Regions from separate parts of the Solibacillus sp. FSL K6-1126 genome, predicted to be linked through region 2. Evidence: predicted binding sites of a transcription regulator. Region 2 holds the regulator's gene; the other holds the start of a gene.
The links. Region 2 encodes CtsR, which represses protease genes until heat stress. Its sites were predicted from a motif close to ATGGTCAATAAAGGTCAAACA; they were not measured.
Positions count from the first base shown of each region.

Region 1: a site for CtsR is predicted at 4,139-4,159, ahead of clpP (ATP-dependent Clp endopeptidase proteolytic subunit ClpP). Genes of this name have one in related genera too.

Region 1 covers NZ_JBBOPD010000001.1:3,549,667-3,556,621, reverse strand. Annotated here, with positions in the region: gene rapZ (RNase adapter RapZ) at 1-791, shown strand, start outside; gene MHH44_RS17720 (gluconeogenesis factor YvcK family protein) at 796-1,773, shown strand; gene whiA (DNA-binding protein WhiA) at 1,824-2,765, shown strand; gene MHH44_RS17710 (HPr family phosphocarrier protein) at 2,920-3,177, shown strand; gene clpP (ATP-dependent Clp endopeptidase proteolytic subunit ClpP) at 3,460-4,050, opposite strand; tRNA gene MHH44_RS17700 (tRNA-Arg) at 4,235-4,306, shown strand; gene MHH44_RS17695 (basic amino acid ABC transporter substrate-binding protein) at 5,050-5,829, shown strand; gene MHH44_RS17690 (amino acid ABC transporter permease) at 5,860-6,561, shown strand; gene MHH44_RS17685 (amino acid ABC transporter ATP-binding protein) at 6,562-6,955, shown strand, end outside.
Region 2 covers NZ_JBBOPD010000001.1:17,822-29,736, forward strand. Annotated here, with positions in the region: gene MHH44_RS00105 (ATP-dependent Clp protease ATP-binding subunit) at 1-1,995, opposite strand, end outside; gene MHH44_RS00110 (protein arginine kinase) at 1,992-3,089, opposite strand; gene MHH44_RS00115 (UvrB/UvrC motif-containing protein) at 3,086-3,628, opposite strand; gene MHH44_RS00120 (CtsR family transcriptional regulator) at 3,641-4,105, opposite strand; gene MHH44_RS00125 (DUF4870 domain-containing protein) at 4,308-4,613, opposite strand; gene MHH44_RS00130 (hypothetical protein) at 4,735-4,947, opposite strand; gene MHH44_RS00135 (globin-coupled sensor protein) at 5,113-6,426, shown strand; gene MHH44_RS00140 (acyl-CoA thioesterase) at 6,486-6,974, opposite strand; gene MHH44_RS00145 (aldehyde dehydrogenase family protein) at 7,039-8,469, opposite strand; gene MHH44_RS00150 (DUF4003 family protein) at 8,501-9,475, opposite strand; gene MHH44_RS00155 (DUF779 domain-containing protein) at 9,594-9,950, opposite strand; gene adh (aldehyde dehydrogenase) at 9,968-11,494, opposite strand; gene rluF (23S rRNA pseudouridine(2604) synthase RluF) at 11,847-11,915, shown strand, end outside.

The DNA.
Region 1 (6,955 bases), 3.5 Mb from region 2:
TAGGTTATTACTGTGTAGATAACTTACCTCCGGAGCTTTTAACTACTTTTTTAGCGCTAATGAAGGATTCCGAAAAAAAGATTTCACGTATGGCAGTTGTTATGGATTTACGTGGGAGAGAATTTTTTGGCTCATTGATCGAATCGCTCGACGCACTACTGGACGAAGAAGATATTTTACTCCGTATTTTATTTTTGGAATCCGATGATGCCACATTAGTTCGGCGCTATAAAGAATCACGCCGATCACATCCGCTTGCACCTCAGGGATTACCGCTGGAAGGGATTCAAATGGAGCGCGAACTGCTCTCTGAAGTAAAAGGGCGTGCCAAATCGATCGTCAATACTTCCCAGTTAAAACCACGGGAATTACGTGAACGTATCGCCCAGGAATTCAGCAATATGAGCAGTCCTACGTTTTCGTTAAACATTATGTCATTTGGATTTAAGCATGGGCTGCCGATTGATGCAGATTTAGTATTCGATGTTCGCTTTTTGAAAAATCCTTACTATGTTGAAGAATTGCGACATAAAACAGGGCTACAAACAGAAGTATCCTCTTACGTACTAGCAACAGAAGAAACACAACAGCTAATTGCCAAACTGACTGACTTGTTCACATTCATGATTCCTCATTACCGTAATGAAGGCAAATCACAGCTTGTCATCGCTTTCGGCTGTACGGGCGGGCAACATCGCTCCGTTACACTTGCTGAATACTTCGGGAAGCTATTGGCAAAAAATGATCAAGTCATCGTTACACATAGAGATATCAATCATAGGAAGGATTGATGAGATGAAAAAAAAGAGAACAAGAATCGTCGTAATTGGCGGGGGGACAGGCCTTTCTACAATATTACGCGGTTTAAAGCAACATCCTTTTGATATTACAGCCATCGTTACGGTTGCAGATGACGGTGGCTCTTCCGGACGTTTGCGGGATGACTATGATATCCCGCCGCCCGGAGATGTGCGAAATGTAATTGCCGCCCTTTCTGATGTAGAGCCGTTAGTGGAGCAGATGTTTCAATATCGCTTTTCCCAATCAAACGATTTAGGCGGACATTCGCTCGGGAATTTGATGTTGACCGCTTTAACGGAAATTACAGGTGATTTTAACCATGCGATTGCTGAGATGAGCAAAGTACTCAATGTGCACGGAAAGGTTATCCCGGCAGCCAATAAAAAGGTTACATTACATGCCGAATTATCGGATGGGTCGGACATTATCGGCGAGTCGAAAATTCCATCAGGCCATGCACCGATTAAACGGGTATACTTGGAGCCTAGTAACCTCAAACCATTACCTGCTGCAGTTCATGCGATTGAACGAGCAGATTTTATTTTGATTGGACCTGGCAGCCTTTATACGAGCATCATTCCGAATTTATTGGTTAAAGGAATTGGGCAGGCGGTTATTCGTGCGAAAGGCGAAAAGATCTATATTGCGAATTTAATGACACAGCAAGGTGAAACGAGAAGCTTTACTGCCTCACAGCATATAGAAGCAATCCATGAGCATGTGGGAGAAGCATTTATCGAATCGGTACTGATCAATGAAAAGGAGCTACCTCCTTCGATTTACGAAAATTATCGGGAGGAAAATGCTGAGCCTGTTAAGTTTGATATTGAAAGACTGCAAGAAATGGGCATTAATATCATTCCAAAAGAGATTGCGCTTATTGAAAATGGAACAGTACGTCATGATGCGGTAAATCTCGCTGAATGGCTTTTTGAATATACAGTAAAGAAAAGACAAACGATGCAAGAATAGTAGTATGAAACAAACACTACATAGGTTGCTAGGAAAGGGGGAGCGAATCCATGTCATTTGCATCTGAAACAAAGAAAGAACTGACGCAAGTAGAAGCTGGTGATAGTAGTTTAAAGGCAGAAGTATCTGCTCTTATACGGATGAACGGTTCGTTAAGTTTTGCGAATCGCCAATTAAGCTTAGACGTACAAACAGAAAATGCGGCAATCGCACGTCGGCTTTATACAATTGTAAAAAAGCTTTATCCATATAATGTAGAGTTGCTTGTTCGAAAGAAGATGCGTCTTAAAAAGAACAATGTGTATATATGCCGTGTACGGGAAGGTGCGCGGGAAATTCTTGCGGATTTAGAAATTGTCTCAAATTCATTTGAGTTTAATCATACAATCGCCAAATCAATCATACCGAAAGAAAATGAACGCCGTGCCTATTTACGTGGAGCCTTTTTGGCAGGAGGCTCGGTAAACAATCCGGAAACCTCTTCCTACCATTTGGAGATTTATTCTTTATATAAGGAGCACGGGGAAGCGTTGGCAGAGCTCATGAACCGCTATGATCTAAATGCGAAAACAATTGAACGGAAAAAAGGCTTTGTCACGTATTTAAAAGAAGCTGAGAAGATTTCGGATTTTATGAATTTAGTCGGTGCTGTTCAGGCGATGCTGAAGTTTGAAGATGTTCGGATTATTAGAGATATGCGGAACAGTGTAAACCGTATCGTAAACTGTGAAACGGCCAACTTAAATAAAACAATTGGCGCGGCATTGAGGCAAGTGGAAAATATCCGCTATATCGATAATGCGGTAGGGCTTGATCAGCTGCCGGAAAAACTGAGGGAAATTGCACGTCTTCGTGTAGAATATCAGGACGTGACATTAAAAGAGCTCGGTGAAATGGTTTCAACTGGCGTTGTCAGTAAATCAGGTGTCAATCATCGTCTGCGCAAAATCGATGAAATCGCGGATGCGCTCCGTCGTGGAGAGAATATTTAAATCCACTTGCGCTTATGGAGCACATACGTCATGGCGTAATAGAAAAAATTGGTAACGATTTCATAAAAGATGTTTCCAATTGTTGTTCTTTTCGGACAATTTCGTTAAGATAAACATAGAAGCGATGAACGGTTGTGAAAGGGAGTATTTCAAGATGATTGAAAAACAAGTAGAAGTAAAGTTAAAATCGGGCTTACAAGCAAGACAGGCGGCTTTGTTCGTCCAAGAGGCGAATCGTTATAAAGCGGACGTCTATTTACAAAAGGATACGAAAAAAGTGAATGCGAAGTCGATCATGGGCATTATGAGCCTTGCCGTTGCAAAAGGCACGGTTGTCACATTATGGGCAGACGGCCATGACGAAGAAAAAGCAATCAACGCATTACAACTACTTATTGAAAAAGCGGATTAAGGCAAAAGGATAAAGCGCCCGTTCAACTCCGCTAGCCATTGGAGGGCCCGATGCAAAAGTAAACGCTCCACCACTTTTGCATGAGGGACCGAAATGGCCAAGGAGTTGGCGCTTTATCCTGGACGTGGACAAACATATTATTTAAGTGTTAAACAAAATGCGATAACGAATTTTATTTACAAGACAAAAGCACAGCCAGTTCAGTTTACATGAACGGCTGTGCTTATTTTTTAAAATACAAAAAAGCATACAAGACGAATCCTGTATGCTTGAATGAATCGATTATTTTAATTGGTTACGCTCATAAATTTTATCGATAAGACCGTATTCCAATGCTTGCTCTGCAGACATGAAGTTGTCACGATCTGTGTCGCGTGCTAACGTTTCGTAATCTTGGCCACTGTTTTCAGCCATGATGCGGTTTAGTTTTTCACGTAAGTGTAAAATACGTTTTGCAGCGATTTCGATTTCTGTTGCTTGACCTTGTGCACCGCCAAGTGGTTGGTGAATCATTACTTCTGCGTTTGGTAAAGAAACACGTTTGCCTTTTGCACCAGCAGAAAGCAGGAATGCACCCATTGATGCAGCCATACCGATACAGATTGTTGATACATCAGGTTTGATGAAGTTCATCGTATCGTAGATCGCCATACCTGAAGTGATAGAGCCACCTGGTGAGTTGATATATAGGTAGATATCTTTATCTGGATCTTCAGCTTCTAAAAATAATAGCTGTGCTACGATTGAGTTCGCAACATTGTCGTCAATCCCACTACCTAATAAAATGATGCGGTCTTTAAGTAAACGTGAATAAATGTCATATGCACGCTCGCCGCGGTTTGTTTGTTCAATAACTGTAGGAATTAAGTTCATTGAAAAATCCTCCCTTTGTTAAAGCTTATATTCGATTACTTTTGCTGAAAATGACAAATATTTCAGCTGTAAACCTATCATACACGTATTAGTCAGTTATGGTCAAATATAAACTCTGATTTTTACAGTTGAAAATAAGGTGTTCCATCTGTATAATGAAAAAAGTTGCACATATTATTTATATGTCCTCGTGGTGTAATGGATAACACTTCAGATTCCGGTTCTGAGGCTGGGGGTTCGATTCCCTCCGAGGGCGCTTTCTTTTTAAAGATTATTACTGATCTATATAGAGTTAAAATAATCTTTCTCTTCCATTTTTCTACAGTTTATTTTTGGCGCTACACTATAAATTTCCTAAACCATTCTAATTTAAACGCTCTTCCTATAAAAAATAAAATTCTTTATTAAAAATCACAATTTATACTTGAATTATATGTGAAAAATTAGTACATTATTAAATGTTGTGTTTTCACAAAACTAGTTAGATAGACTATATTATCATGTCCTTTAGGGGGCACCATTTTACTGTTTTAATATACGTTTCAATATCAATTGCAAAAAATCATCTGAGGTTTTTTTGCAATAGAGAATGAAGTTTTATTAGGATAAAAAGAATCACTGTACCGGTTCTTTTTATCCTTCATTCGTTCTCTACCTAAAAATAATAATTCAAGGCTGCATGAGAGGGAATTCCTCTTGTGCAGTCTTTTTTATTTTAGTTAAAAATTACCTATCAGATTAACATATATTATGAAAAACAGGGAATATATGTAATGGTACGAGAATCCTTTTGAAGAGGGGAATACAATAATGGAATAGTAATAGAGTGAATAAATATTAAATTATATGCAAATATACCGTTAATTTTGTTATAATAATTCATCATAATGCAATAATAATCAATTTTTTAAAAATTAAATGTTGTATATTAATTGCGGAATTAATATAATTGAACATGTTATTAACAAAAAAACTACTACATCCAGGAGGATATTCATAATGAGTACTAGAAAACTATTTAAATGGGCAGCACCTTTAGCTGCAGCTTCAATGATTTTAACAGCATGTGGAGCGGACGAATCGACATCTACAGGGGATAAAGAATATAAGAAAATTGTTGCAGGTACGGAAGCTACATATGCACCATTTGAATACTTAGATGATAAAGGAAATGTTGTCGGCTTAGATTCAGAGATTTTAGCAGCGATCGGCGAAGAGATGGGTATTGAAACAGAAGTGAAAAATGTAGGCTGGGACTCAATGATGAGCCAAGTAACAACTGGCGAAGTGGATATGGGTGCAGCGGCTATTACAATTACAGATGAGCGTAAAGAATCATATGACTTTACAGATCCTTACTATGAAGCAACTTTACTGATCGTGACAAAAGAAGGTTCGACAGTTGCATCGCTGGAAGATATTAAAGACAAAAAAATTGCAGTACAGATTAATACAACAGGCCACATCGCAGCACAGGAACTTCAGGGTGTTGCAAGCTCGAAGATTTTAGCATATGAAAACTTCTCTGTTGCGTTAACGGAAGTGCTGACAGGTGCAGCTGATGCCGCAATCGGTGATAATGCAGTTATTTTAGATTACCTTGAAAACAATCCTGATTCAGGCTTAAGAGCGGTAGAGGATACTTCATTTGAGAAAGACTACTTCGGTTTTATGGTGAAAAAGGGCAACAAAGAGCTATTGGATATTTTAAATGAAGGTCTTCAAAAAATTAAAGACAATGGCAAGTTAGCTGAGATTACAGGTACGGAAATCGAATAAGCTACATTTTAATTTATTGGAGGGTTTCAGATGGATTTTTTTGATTTTTTCCGTTGGGATATAATCTGGAACTACCGTGAACTATATGCAAAAGGACTTTGGGCGACTATTGTTTTAACAGCATGTGGTTATATTGGTGGTATCATATTCGGTCTAGTTTTAGGATTAGGCCAGGTTTCAACAAAAAAATGGATTTACTGGCCGGCTAAAATTTATGTCGACGTATTCCGTGGTACGCCAATGCTCGTACAATTATTATTAATTCACTTAGCTGTTATTCCAACTATTTTTGGAACATCGCAAGGTTGGTGGGTATCGGGTATTGTCGGTCTGATTTTAAACAGTGCCGCATACAATGCAGAAATTTTCCGTGCAGGGATCCAGTCGATCGACAAAGGGCAAATGGAAGCTGCAAGGTCATTAGGGTTAACACAGGGCCAGGCGATGCGCAAAGTTATTTTACCGCAGGCGTTCCGTCGTATGATTCCGCCATTAGGGAATGAATTTATCGCATTGTTAAAGGATTCTTCACTTGTAACGGTAATCGCCGGGGCCGAGATTTTATATGTAAGTAAAGTAGTAGCCGGAACGTATCAGCGTTTCTGGGAGCCTTATTTATTCGCAGCGTTCCTATACCTTGTATTGACGTATGCTGTAACGAAGCTTATTGCATTTATCGAAAAACGAGTTGATATTAATTACAACCCACGTAAGAAAAAGGAGCGCGCGTAAATGATTAAAGTAGAAAACTTACACAAGCATTTTGGCAAGCTCGAAGTGTTAAAAGGAATCGATTATGAAGTACATGAAAAGGAAGTAGTTTGTGTCATCGGGCCATCTGGTTCTGGGAAATCAACGTTTCTTCGCTGCATGAATTTGCTGGAGGAAGTAACGGATGGTGCGATTTATATTCAAGGTGTCAAAATCAATGATCCGAAAACAAACATTAACGATATCCGTACAGAAGTGGGGATGGTGTTCCAACAGTTCAACCTATTCCCGCATATGTCGGTCATCGATAATATTACAATGGCGCCAATGCAAATTCGCCAACTGAACAAAGCCGATGCCGAAAAATTGGCACTCGAGCTATTGGATAAGGTCGGTTTGCGTGAAAAAGCAGATA
Region 2 (11,915 bases):
ATCTGCCCCAACATTCGATGTCATAATGACAACTGTGTTACGGAAATCAACTACACGGCCTTTTGAGTCAGTTAAGCGGCCGTCTTCCAACACTTGTAATAAGATGTTGAATACATCCGGGTGCGCTTTTTCGATTTCATCCAGCAGTACAACTGAATATGGTTTACGACGAACTTTTTCTGTTAATTGACCGCCATCATCAAATCCTACATAGCCTGGAGGTGAACCGACTAAACGAGAAGTCGAATGTTTCTCCATATACTCGGACATATCTACACGGATCATTGCATCTTCATCACCGAACATTACTTCAGCAAGTGCTCGTGCAAGTTCCGTTTTACCGACACCAGTAGGTCCAAGGAAGATAAAGGAACCGATTGGACGTTTTGGATCTTTTAAGCCGGCACGGGCACGACGGATTGCACGGGAAATTGCTTCTACTGCTTCACCTTGACCAACTACGCGTTTGTGTAATTCTTCTTCAAGATTTAATAACTTCGCAGATTCAGCCTGAGCAATTTTCGAAACAGGAATTCCCGTCCACATCGCTACCACTTGTGCAATATCGTCTACATATACTGTAGATTCTTCTTTGCCTTGTTTTTCTTTCCACTCTTTTTTCAATTGTTCAAGCTCTTGTTTAAGCTTCTGCTCCGTATCACGCAATGCAGCAGCTTTTTCAAATTCCTGTCCTGAAACAGCAGCATTCTTTTCAGACTTAATGCCTTCCAGCTTATCTTCTAACTCTTTTAAATTAGGTGGAACAGTATAAGAGCGTAAGCGCACTTTTGAACCAGCCTCATCAATTAGGTCAATTGCTTTATCCGGTAAGAAACGATCCGAAATATAGCGATCTGATAATTTTGCTGCTGCTTCTACCGCTTCATCCGAAATTTTCACACGGTGATGTGCTTCATAACGGTCACGCAAGCCATTAATAATTTGGATTGTTTCTTCAACAGATGGCTCATCAACTTGGATCGGTTGGAAACGACGCTCTAATGCTGCGTCTTTTTCAATATATTTGCGGTACTCATCCAATGTAGTTGCGCCGATACATTGCAGTTCGCCTCGTGCCAATGATGGTTTTAAAATATTCGATGCATCAATCGCACCTTCTGCACCACCTGCACCGATCAATGTATGAAGCTCATCGATGAATAAAATAATATTGCCGGCCTGACGAATTTCATCCATCACCTTTTTAAGACGGTCTTCAAATTCCCCACGATATTTTGTACCTGCAACAACTGTTCCCATATCGAGCGTCATAACACGTTTATCGCGTAATGTTTCAGGTACTTCATTATTGATGATTTGCTGTGCCAATCCTTCTGCAATGGCCGTTTTACCTACACCCGGCTCCCCGATTAGTACCGGGTTGTTTTTTGTACGACGTGATAGTACTTCTACAACACGTGTAATTTCTTTAGAGCGGCCGATAACCGGATCAAGTGAACCTTCACGCGCCACCGCTGTTAAATCGCGGGCTAAACTATCAAGTGTTGGTGTATTTACTGTTTGCGTCATACTGGAATTACCGCTAGTGTTTGAGTCATTGTTGCCTAATAACAATAAAACTTGTTGGCGGGCTTTATTGATACTTACACCTGTATTCGCCAATACGCGGGCAGCAACGCCTTCACCTTCACGAATTAAAGCTAATAAAATATGCTCTGTTCCGACATATGCATGCCCTAATTTACGGGATTCATCCAATGAAAGTTCGATTACCTTTTTAGCACGTGGTGTGTAGTGAACGATAGGACCTACATCTTCTGTGCCTTTCCCAACAAGTTCCTCAATGCCGGTTTCGATCATTTGAGGGCTAATATTAATTGCTTCCAAAGCTTTAGCGGCAATTCCGCCACCTTCACGAATTAAGCCAAGTAAAATATGTTCTGTTCCGATTTCTTTATGCTTAAGACGAATTGCCTCTTCTTGAGCAAGTTGTAATACCTTTTGAGCACGTTGTGTGAATCGATTAAACATCATAGAAAATCCTCTCCTTTTTCCCCATTGTTTGTAGCTTCATCTTGCTCGTTTAACTTTTCTTGCAACAGCTTCGCACGATACATGTCGCGTTCTGCTGGTTGTAACGTAGTACCAATATATTGCTGAATGAGTCCAGGTTGCATAATAAGCATGCACTCATTTAGTTTACGCTGTGAAATTGCTTCTAATAATCCTAAACTTACCCCAAGACGCACATTTGATAAACAGCTTGCCGCTTCTTCACTCGTTAAAATTTTTGCGTACTTTAACGTACCGAGTGAACGGCTTAAACGGTCTTCCAACGCGGAGGGGGCACGCATCAATAAATTTTTGCGTGCAAGCTCTTCTTTTTTGATAACTTGCTCGACAACATCCTGAAGCTCCTGTAAAATCGTTTCTTCTGATTTACCTAGTGTAATCTGGTTCGAGATTTGATAAATATTGCCTAAATTTTCACTGCCTTCCCCATATATACCCCGCACAACCATTCCTAATCGTGTCATCATCTGAATTAATGGATTCATCTGTTTCATCATTGTGAGTGCAGGTAAATGGAGCATGACAGATGCTCGAAGCCCTGTTCCGACATTTGTTGGGCAACTTGTCAAATAACCATAGCGGTCTTCATATGCGTAATTAATTGACTTACTTAAGTAGCGGTCAATATTACGAGCCTTATCAAATGCTTCTTTTAAATTCATTCCTTGCGTAAGACTCTGTATACGAATATGATCCTCTTCATTTACTAATATGCTAATGGATTCATCTTTTGTTAAAAAAAATGATCCAATTTTTTTTCTTCGTGCCAAATTCGGACTGATCAAATGCTTCTCCACTAAAATTTGGCGTTGTAAAACGGGCATATCTTTTATTTGGAAATAAGAAAACTGATACGGGTTGTCATCTAAAGATAATAATGACTGCATCATTTTTTCTTCGATCATTTGTGCTTCCTGTTCTGTAAAACTAATCGGAAATCGAGTATTGGCAATATTACGAGCAAGCCGAATGCGCGTGCTAATGACGATATCTGAATCGCTTTCGTGCTGCATCCAGCTGGGACTGGCATTCGTTAAAAAATGCTCGATGTTCATGCGTTCCCCTCACCTTCCTGTTTTATTTTACTTTCCAATTCCCTAACTTCATCACGGATGGAAGCTGCATCCTCAAAACGCTCTTCCTCAATTGCTTGCTGCAGTGATGAACGGAGCTCTTGGATTTGTTGTTCCACTTTTTCTTTTGAAGGTCCTTCTTCCACATATCCTACATGCTGAGTACCTGCCTGCAGACGTTCAAGTAGCTGTGGTAATTGCTCACTAAATGTTTCGTAACATTGACCGCATCCAAATTTGCCTTGCTTTAAAAACTGTCGGTACGTAAACCCACAGGATGGGCAGGATTTTGGGCTGGCAGTATTTGTTGTCGTGCTTTCTTTCTTTGCATTCACAGGTACAAAATTAAACCAATTTGAAATAAGCTGCTGAAGAGATGCAGGCTCTTCATTTACGTCAAATTGAAATGGATGAAATTGAGTTGCACATACTTCACAGTAGTGACGCTCGACTTTTTGACCATTGTGAACTTGAGTAACGGTAACATTGGCATGACGCTGTTTACAATGCTCACATATCATAATAATCCACCTCTACTTTTCAAAAGAAATCGTTTGTAGCATTGCGTGCATAATCCGCGCTCTTAGCTGATCACGCAATGGTAAAGCTACCTGTAATGTGACACGATCTAAAGCGGCCTTCATAATGCTTGCTTCTCGCTCTGTAATGATATCCTCTTCCAATAAACGGAAAATAATACGCTCAGCATTAGTTTGGGCTATGGCGTTACCTATTTGTGTTTCCATTTCGTCCAGTAAATTTTTCTTAGAGTGGATTGTTACACGCAAAATCCGAATATAACCGCCACCACCCCGCTTACTCTCTACATAGTAGCCATGCTCGGTCGTGAAACGCGTATTGATAACGTAATTGATTTGGGAAGGAGCACAGGCAAATTGCTTTGCTAATTCATTTCGCTTTATTTCAATATGTCCCTGTCCCTCTAATTCAATAACTTCCTTCAAATACCCTTCAATTATGTCAGATATATTCCTCATGCTGTCTCTCACCTCTCATCAACTGACTTTGACTATCTTTGACTTAAATATACAATATTTATTTTTCGAAATGCAACTAATCACTCTTGTTTTAGGTTTCCCTATTTTCACATTAATAAATCCCTATTTATGTAAAAAAGCGGTAAGGTGTTTTTTAAACAAACCTTACCGCTTTTATAAACTTTGCCAAGACGAGGATAAATTATACCCAGCGTCCGACGATTGGATAATTCCAGTGCTGATCAGACAATGCTTTAACAATACCGATGATCGGTGCAATCCAGAAGATGGCTAAAAATACTAACAGGAATGGTAAACCAATTAATATAACTGAAAGGACACCTGCAATCGCTATGAAGATACCGAATACGATTTGGAAAAGCAATGCTTGAATCGCGGTACGCTTTACTTCATCTTCAGAACTTATTAAGAAAAACAGAATCGGTACTAGGAACGGCGCAAAGAATGCACTGGCATGAATGATGATTTTCGACCATTTAGATTCCATTTGTTATCAACCTCACTTTAGTTTATTAGCTTATTTACGGATAATATTCGTAAAAGTTTCATAGAGAGGGCAAAAAATCCCGAATTTTTATTTCGAGATTTCCGGTCATGTCTGTATTTGGTCAATATGGGCCTCTATCTTTCGGGTTGTCCCCTTCTTGTGGAAATAAGAAGTAGGAAATAATCGCCGTTAAGATGGTTGCTCCTATAACTATTAAAATTCGGTCACGGTCGCCTACTTCTGCATAATTGTTTACAAGCATAATATACGATGCGATCGCCACCCCAAGTGACAATGGTATAACAAATTTCAAACGCCCTTTATGAAACTTCATTAATACAACGCCTTTCACTATTTACTGCATCCATTTTAATTAGTTATTATATTACCTCATATACAAATTACTGTAAATTTTTTATCCTTATAGAATAATACTGATATGATCCGATATAAACAGTAATAGAGTATTATTTAATAAATAGACGAAACGAGGAAGAACATGGGTATTCTGTTTTCAAGAGCGACAAAAGTTTCAAACAAGCCATATTTTGATATAGCTAATTATGCACAGCAAGTAAATCTGGATGTTTCAACCTATCCTAACTTACACAAACAGATTGAGTTGCTAAAATTAACGAAAGAGGATTTAGCTGTAATTAAACAGTTAGAACCTTTTGCACAACAGGTTGTCCCGAATATGGTGGAAAAGTTTTACGGTGCAATCAGTTTAAGTCCGGAACTCGTAGATATTATTGGGAGTTCAGCTCGAATGGATCGTCTAAAAGGTACATTAACGAAGCATTTAGAAGCGATGTTCAACTGTAATATCAATTCACATTATATAGAAGAGCGACAAACGATTGCGCATGTCCATGTCAAAATCGGACTTCAATCCAAGTGGTATATCGCTTCATTCCAATCGCTAATGACAACGTTTATCGACTTCATCAGTAAAATAGAAATGTCGAATATTGACATGGCTAAAGCAGTTGATGCTTTTTCAAAACTCATTAACTTCGAGCAACAGCTTGTCATTGAAGCATATGAAAAAGAAGAGCAACGAATTCGTACTGAAAGTTTAGATGTAAAATACAGAATTGTAGAGCGAATTCAACATACTGCACAAGAGTTAACGCATATTAGTGATCAAACAAATGCATCATTACAGGAAATTGCGAGCCAATCAGAAGAAATTGCTTCCAATACAAAACAAGGTTTAAATTTAGTAGCGGAAACAGAAAATAAATCAACAACAGGTACTACATATTTAATTAACCAGACAGCAATCATGACCAACATTTTGGATCGTGTGGATACACTTGAATCGTCAATGGTTAAACTCCGTCAATCGTCTAAAAAAATTGCCGAAATTGTAGGATTGGTAACAGGTATTGCTGATCAGACAAACTTGCTTGCATTAAATGCATCGATTGAAGCAGCACGTGCAGGTGAACACGGAAAAGGGTTTGCCGTAGTAGCTGATGAAGTCCGAAAGCTTGCTGAAGAAACTAAAAATGCGGTTCAAAACGTCTCTCATTTAATTAAAGAAACCGAACTTAGTATTTCACAAATGTCTGACTCTGTTTCTAGTGTAGATGAGCAAGTAAAAATGAGTGTTGATACGCAAAAAAGCCTGGCGGATTCCTTTACATCGATTACAGAAGCGGTACATGGAATCAAAACGCAATATGAAAACACGAATGAAGACATTCATGCCATTTCTTCTGTTATTACCGGTTTGACACATACAACGAATGATGTAATGACATCATCAGATTCATTGCTGCACATTGTCCAGGAACTGCATGATTAATTTTGCTTAATACCAAAAAGGGATATCAACTGGCATTTCGCCTTTGATATCCCCTTTTTTTATGCACGACGTTTTTTTGATAATGCACGTTTTTGTTTTCGATGTTCCTGACGAATTGGGCCTGTTTCAAATAAATGACGTTCGAAATCCGTCTCCGGTTCAACTCCCGGCACTTCTTTCGGCTTGCCATTTTCGTCAATTGCGACCATCGTTACGAAAGATTCAGTCGTTAATTTCTTTGCACCTGTTTTAATATTTCTTGATACAACCCGTACATATACTTCCATCGAAGTACGACCTGTTCCAGATACAACAGCTTCCAGTTCAATCATATCACCTGCATAGGCAGAAGATACGAAGTCTACTGAGTCAAAAGAAGCAGTAACGACTTCACCTTGGCAATGTTTCATTGCTGCAATCGCAGCAATTTCATCAATATATGCTAACACTTTCCCTCCAAATATCGATTGATGATGATTTGTATCAGGAGGCAGTACTAATCGTGTTTGGATAGATTTTGAAAAGCTCATTGGCAGAGTATTTTTCATAATCTTCCTCCTTTCTAGACTACACTCCATGTTACTATTCGGAAGATGGAAGTGCTAGTACAAACTATTCATAATTCAACTTCATTGTAATAAATTTTAAATCGGTCATTTCTTCTACTGCATACTTAATGCCTTCTTTACCATATCCGCTCATTTTGACGCCCCCATACGGCATATTATCTACACGGAATGTTGGAATATCGTTAATGATGACCGCACCTGCTTCAATTTCTTCCGCGGCCTTCATTGCATCTGTTAATACATTTGTGTAAATACCAGCATTTAACGCAAGCTCCGATTCATTTACAAGTGCAATTGCTTCGTCCAGCGTATCATATGGCACAATGGAGACAATCGGCGCAAAAGTCTCTTGGCAAACAATTTTCATATCGGACTTCACATTCGTCATGACAGTTGGGGAGCAAGTACGCTCTGTAAATTCAGCTCCCGTTGCAACCGTTGCACCTTGCTGTTTCGCCTGTTCAATCCATTCTTTTATACGGCTAACTTCATCCGGGTGAATCATTGCACTCACATCCGTTTTTTCATTATGCGGATCACCGACAACTAGTTTCTTTGTCTCTTCTACAAATGCCTTTGTAAATTCTTCATAAATTGAAGAATGAACATAAATTCGTTGCAATGAAATACATACTTGTCCAGCAAATCCAAATGCACCGCCTACACAGCGTTTCATAATTTTTTCAAGCGGTGTTGAAGGCTCAACAATGAGTGCCGCATTTGATCCAAGCTCTAGTGTAATTTTCCGCAAGCCGACTTTTTCTTTAATCTTCAAGCCAACCGCACCACTACCCGTAAACGTCACTTTTTTCACAAGCGGATGTGTTACGAGTGTCTCGCTCAATTCCCCGCCGCTACCTGTCACGATTTGCAATGCACCGTCCGGTAAACCTGCTTCTTTGAAAATTTCCGCCATCGCAAGTGCACTTAACGGGGTTTGAGATGCAGGCTTTAGTACAACTGTGTTCCCTACAGCAAAGGCTGGACCTAATTTATGCGCTACGAGATTAAATGGAAAATTAAATGGTGTAATTGCCGAAACTACGCCTAAAGGTACTCGCTTTGTATAACCGATTCGATCTTTTACACCTGGTGCTGCATCCATCGGAATCGTTTCGCCTGTACTTTGTTTAGCCGCCTCTGCAGCAAATTGATACGTCGCAATAGTACGATCCAATTCAGTAAGCCCTGCAGAGATTGGTTTTGCCGCTTCATCTGCTAAAATTTCTGCAAGCTCGTTTTTACGTTCACGCATGATTTCCACGACTTTGTATAAAATTTCTGCGCGCTCATAAGCAGTCGTATTTTTGAATGATTTGAATGCTTGATGTGCGCCTTCGATTGCGCGCTCCACGTCCCCTGCCGATGCTTTTGCTACATTTGCAAGCAATTCTCCTGTATAAGGTGCCGTTAACTTACTTGTTTCATTTGTACTTTCCCAAATGCCGTTAATCCATAATTTTGTCTGTTTCATTTTATTCACTCCTTACTATTGTTTACCCAAATTAAAAAAATATATCGAGAATATCGATGGCAAGTAAAATTGGGATATCATCTATATAATCGCTCATCTCAAGAGCCTGCAAAAATAATAAACTATCATTGAAATGAGATAACAATTCGTTTTCAATTAACCTTTTCAGCACATACTGGGCAGCGGTCATTAAAGCATACGCTTGCATCCCAGTAAACATCGGGAGCTTAGCGAGTGCTCGTTCCATTTCAACAATTTCATCGACAACTTCCGATGAAGCCCCTACTAACGCCAGCAAAGCTAAGTATGGATAAGACCTTTTCTTCACTTTCACACCATTATTTAAAAATGACTGCTTCATCGCGACTACATAATCAACTAATACCGGCTGAAACTCCTCATCATACAATGGCAATAGCTGTGTCATTGCTTGCAAGGCATCCCCATTTTTAAAACCTTTGCCGTGCAAGGCATCATAGTATTTCCGCATTGTTTGAGCTAGCTTAACCGTATTATTTTGCTTTTTTGTCAGTAAAACTGCATATGGAATATCATCTTTACCGGTCAGGAAAAAATGATGTTTTTTCATTTCATCATGTAATGCTTTTGCTTTTCCAGCATGTGCTTCATCCACTAAAAAAAGGGCTGCGATTTTTTGATAGCTGTTGGATTTAAACCCTGCATTCAATAATGCCTTTTCATTTAACTTTAAACGATGAAGCTCCTGCTCAGGTTGTGGGTGCAATGCGAAATGGGCTAACATTTTATATGTTAAAACTGAATTATTTGATGGTGTAGAGAAAAACTCGAAAAATGATTGCCTTGATTTTTGATTATGTATTTCTTTTACATTCTTCTCAAATGCAGGGCCATTAAATGTTTCACGTGAAAATGTAAATTGTACCGCTAATGGTATCCTGGCAGCACTTTGTACGTCCGCACCGAAAAAAAGCTCCATCCGCTCATTATTATTTTTAAGTAATTGTATAAAAGTTGTTTGCTCCATCAGTACACCCTCCTTTCCTTGATTATACGCCTAAAATTTAAAAGTGAAAAAAATTTGATTTTTTCTCCACAAAAAAGAGGAATACTGATTGTTGAACCAGCATTCCTCTTTTACAACTTTATACTTGAAGCTCATCAAGCTCTTCTTTTGTGAAAGCCCGTGATCTAGATAAAAAGCGTTTTCCTTCGACGCCCTCTAACGAAAACATTCCGCCACGTCCATCGACGACATCAATAATAATCTGTGTATGCTTCCAATAATCATATTGGTTTTTGTGCATATAAAATGGACTTCCGCCAATATGACCGAGCAATATATCCTGGTTGCCGATAATTAAATCGCCATCCGGATAGCACATTGGAGACGAACCATCACAGCAGCCTCCCGATTGATGGAACATAACCGGGCCGTGGCGCTCTTTCAATTTCTCGATCAACTGTAGTGCTGCTTCGGTTGCTATAACGCGATCAACCAAATTCTGCACCCCCTCTCTTAGAAGAAGCCTAAGCGGTTTTCATCATAACTTACTAGCAAGTTTTTCGTTTGTTGATAGTGGCTTAACATCATTTTATGGTTTTCGCGACCAACACCACTCATTTTGTAGCCCCCAAACGCCGCATGTGCCGGATATGCATGATAGCAGTTCGTCCATACACGTCCCGCCTGAATACCACGGCCAAAGCGGTAAGCAGTATTCATATCACGTGTCCATACACCTGATCCTAATCCATATAATGTATCATTTGCGATTTCCAACGCTTCTTCTTTCGTCTTAAATGTTGTTACAGCAACAACCGGGCCGAAAATTTCTTCCTGGAAAATACGCATTTTATTATGACCTTTAAATACAGTCGGTTTAATATAGTAGCCGTCTGCATAATCACCGCCTAAATCATTTTTCTCGCCGCCGATTAAGCATTCCGCGCCTTCCTCTTTACCAATTTGTAAATAGGATTGGATTTTTTCCATTTGTTCCGATGATGCCTGTGCACCCATCATTGTATCTGTATCTAAAGGGTTGCCTGTTTTAATTGCTTCAACACGCTTTAATACGCGCTCCATAAATTTCTCGTAGATTGATTCCTGAATAAGTGCACGAGAAGGACATGTACATACTTCACCTTGGTTTAAAGCAAATAATACGAAGCCTTCAACCGCTTTATCCAAAAATGCATCATCTGCATCCATAATATCTTCAAAGAAAATGTTCGGTGATTTACCGCCCAATTCCAGAGTAACCGGAATCAGATTTTGAGATGCATATTGCATAATAAGGCGACCAGTCGTCGTCTCACCTGTAAATGCTATTTTACCGATGCGCGGATTCGATGCTAACGGCTTTCCTGCTTCTAAACCGAAGCCATTTACAACATTCAGCACACCTGGTGGAAGTAAATCTTCAATCAGCTCAACAAGCACTAAAATTGATGCTGGTGTTTGCTCAGCCGGCTTTAATACGACACAGTTTCCTGCAGCAAGTGCAGGCGCCAGTTTCCATACAGCCATTAATAGCGGGAAATTCCATGGAATAATTTGTCCAACTACACCAATCGGCTCATGGAAGTGATAGGCCACTGTATTTTCATCAATCTGACTAAGTGATCCTTCCTGTGCACGTAAAGCACCCGCAAAATAACGGAAGTGATCAATGCCCAAAGGTAAATCTGCATTCAAAGTTTCACGTACTGCCTTACCGTTATCCCATGTTTCTGCAACGGCCAGCATTTCTAAATTTTGTTCCATACGATCTGCAATTTTCAGTAAAATATTCGAGCGTTCAGTTGCCGATGTCTTACCCCAGGCATCCTTTGCCGCATGGGCTGCATCTAAAGCAAGCTCAATATCTTCTTCCGTAGAACGCGCGACCTGGGTAAATACTTTGCCCGTAACAGGAGTAACATTGTCGAAGTACTCCCCCTTTACTGGCGGTGTCCATTTACCACCGATAAAGTTGTCATAACGCTCCTTGAAATTTACTAATGCGCCATCCGTGTTTGGATTTTGATACACTGCTGCCATTGAAATCTCTCCCCTTTGCACAAATTGTGGTGACCATACCTTCTCATAAAAAGGCAGTGCTGACATCCATGCTGTAAAGCTCACTTTTCTGTGAGAGGTATCTTCATCTATTATATTGTCAGAAAAGTTGAATCATTTCAAATATTAAACTACAATTTTCAGATTATTTTATTATTCCCTATTCTGTTATACTGAAAATGAAGAGATTACTATAATAAAAATGTATAAAATGGGTAAATTCCAGTAAAGATAAGTTTATCCATTGGATAATCAACTGTCATTTCGAACGAAGTATTACAAGTACAGATAGACTCCTGTATACTGAAGATATTCTATTAGTAGGTGAAAAATTATGAGAATCAATAAGTTTTTAGCAGAAACCGGCATCGTGTCCCGTCGCGGTGCAGATAAATGGGTAGAA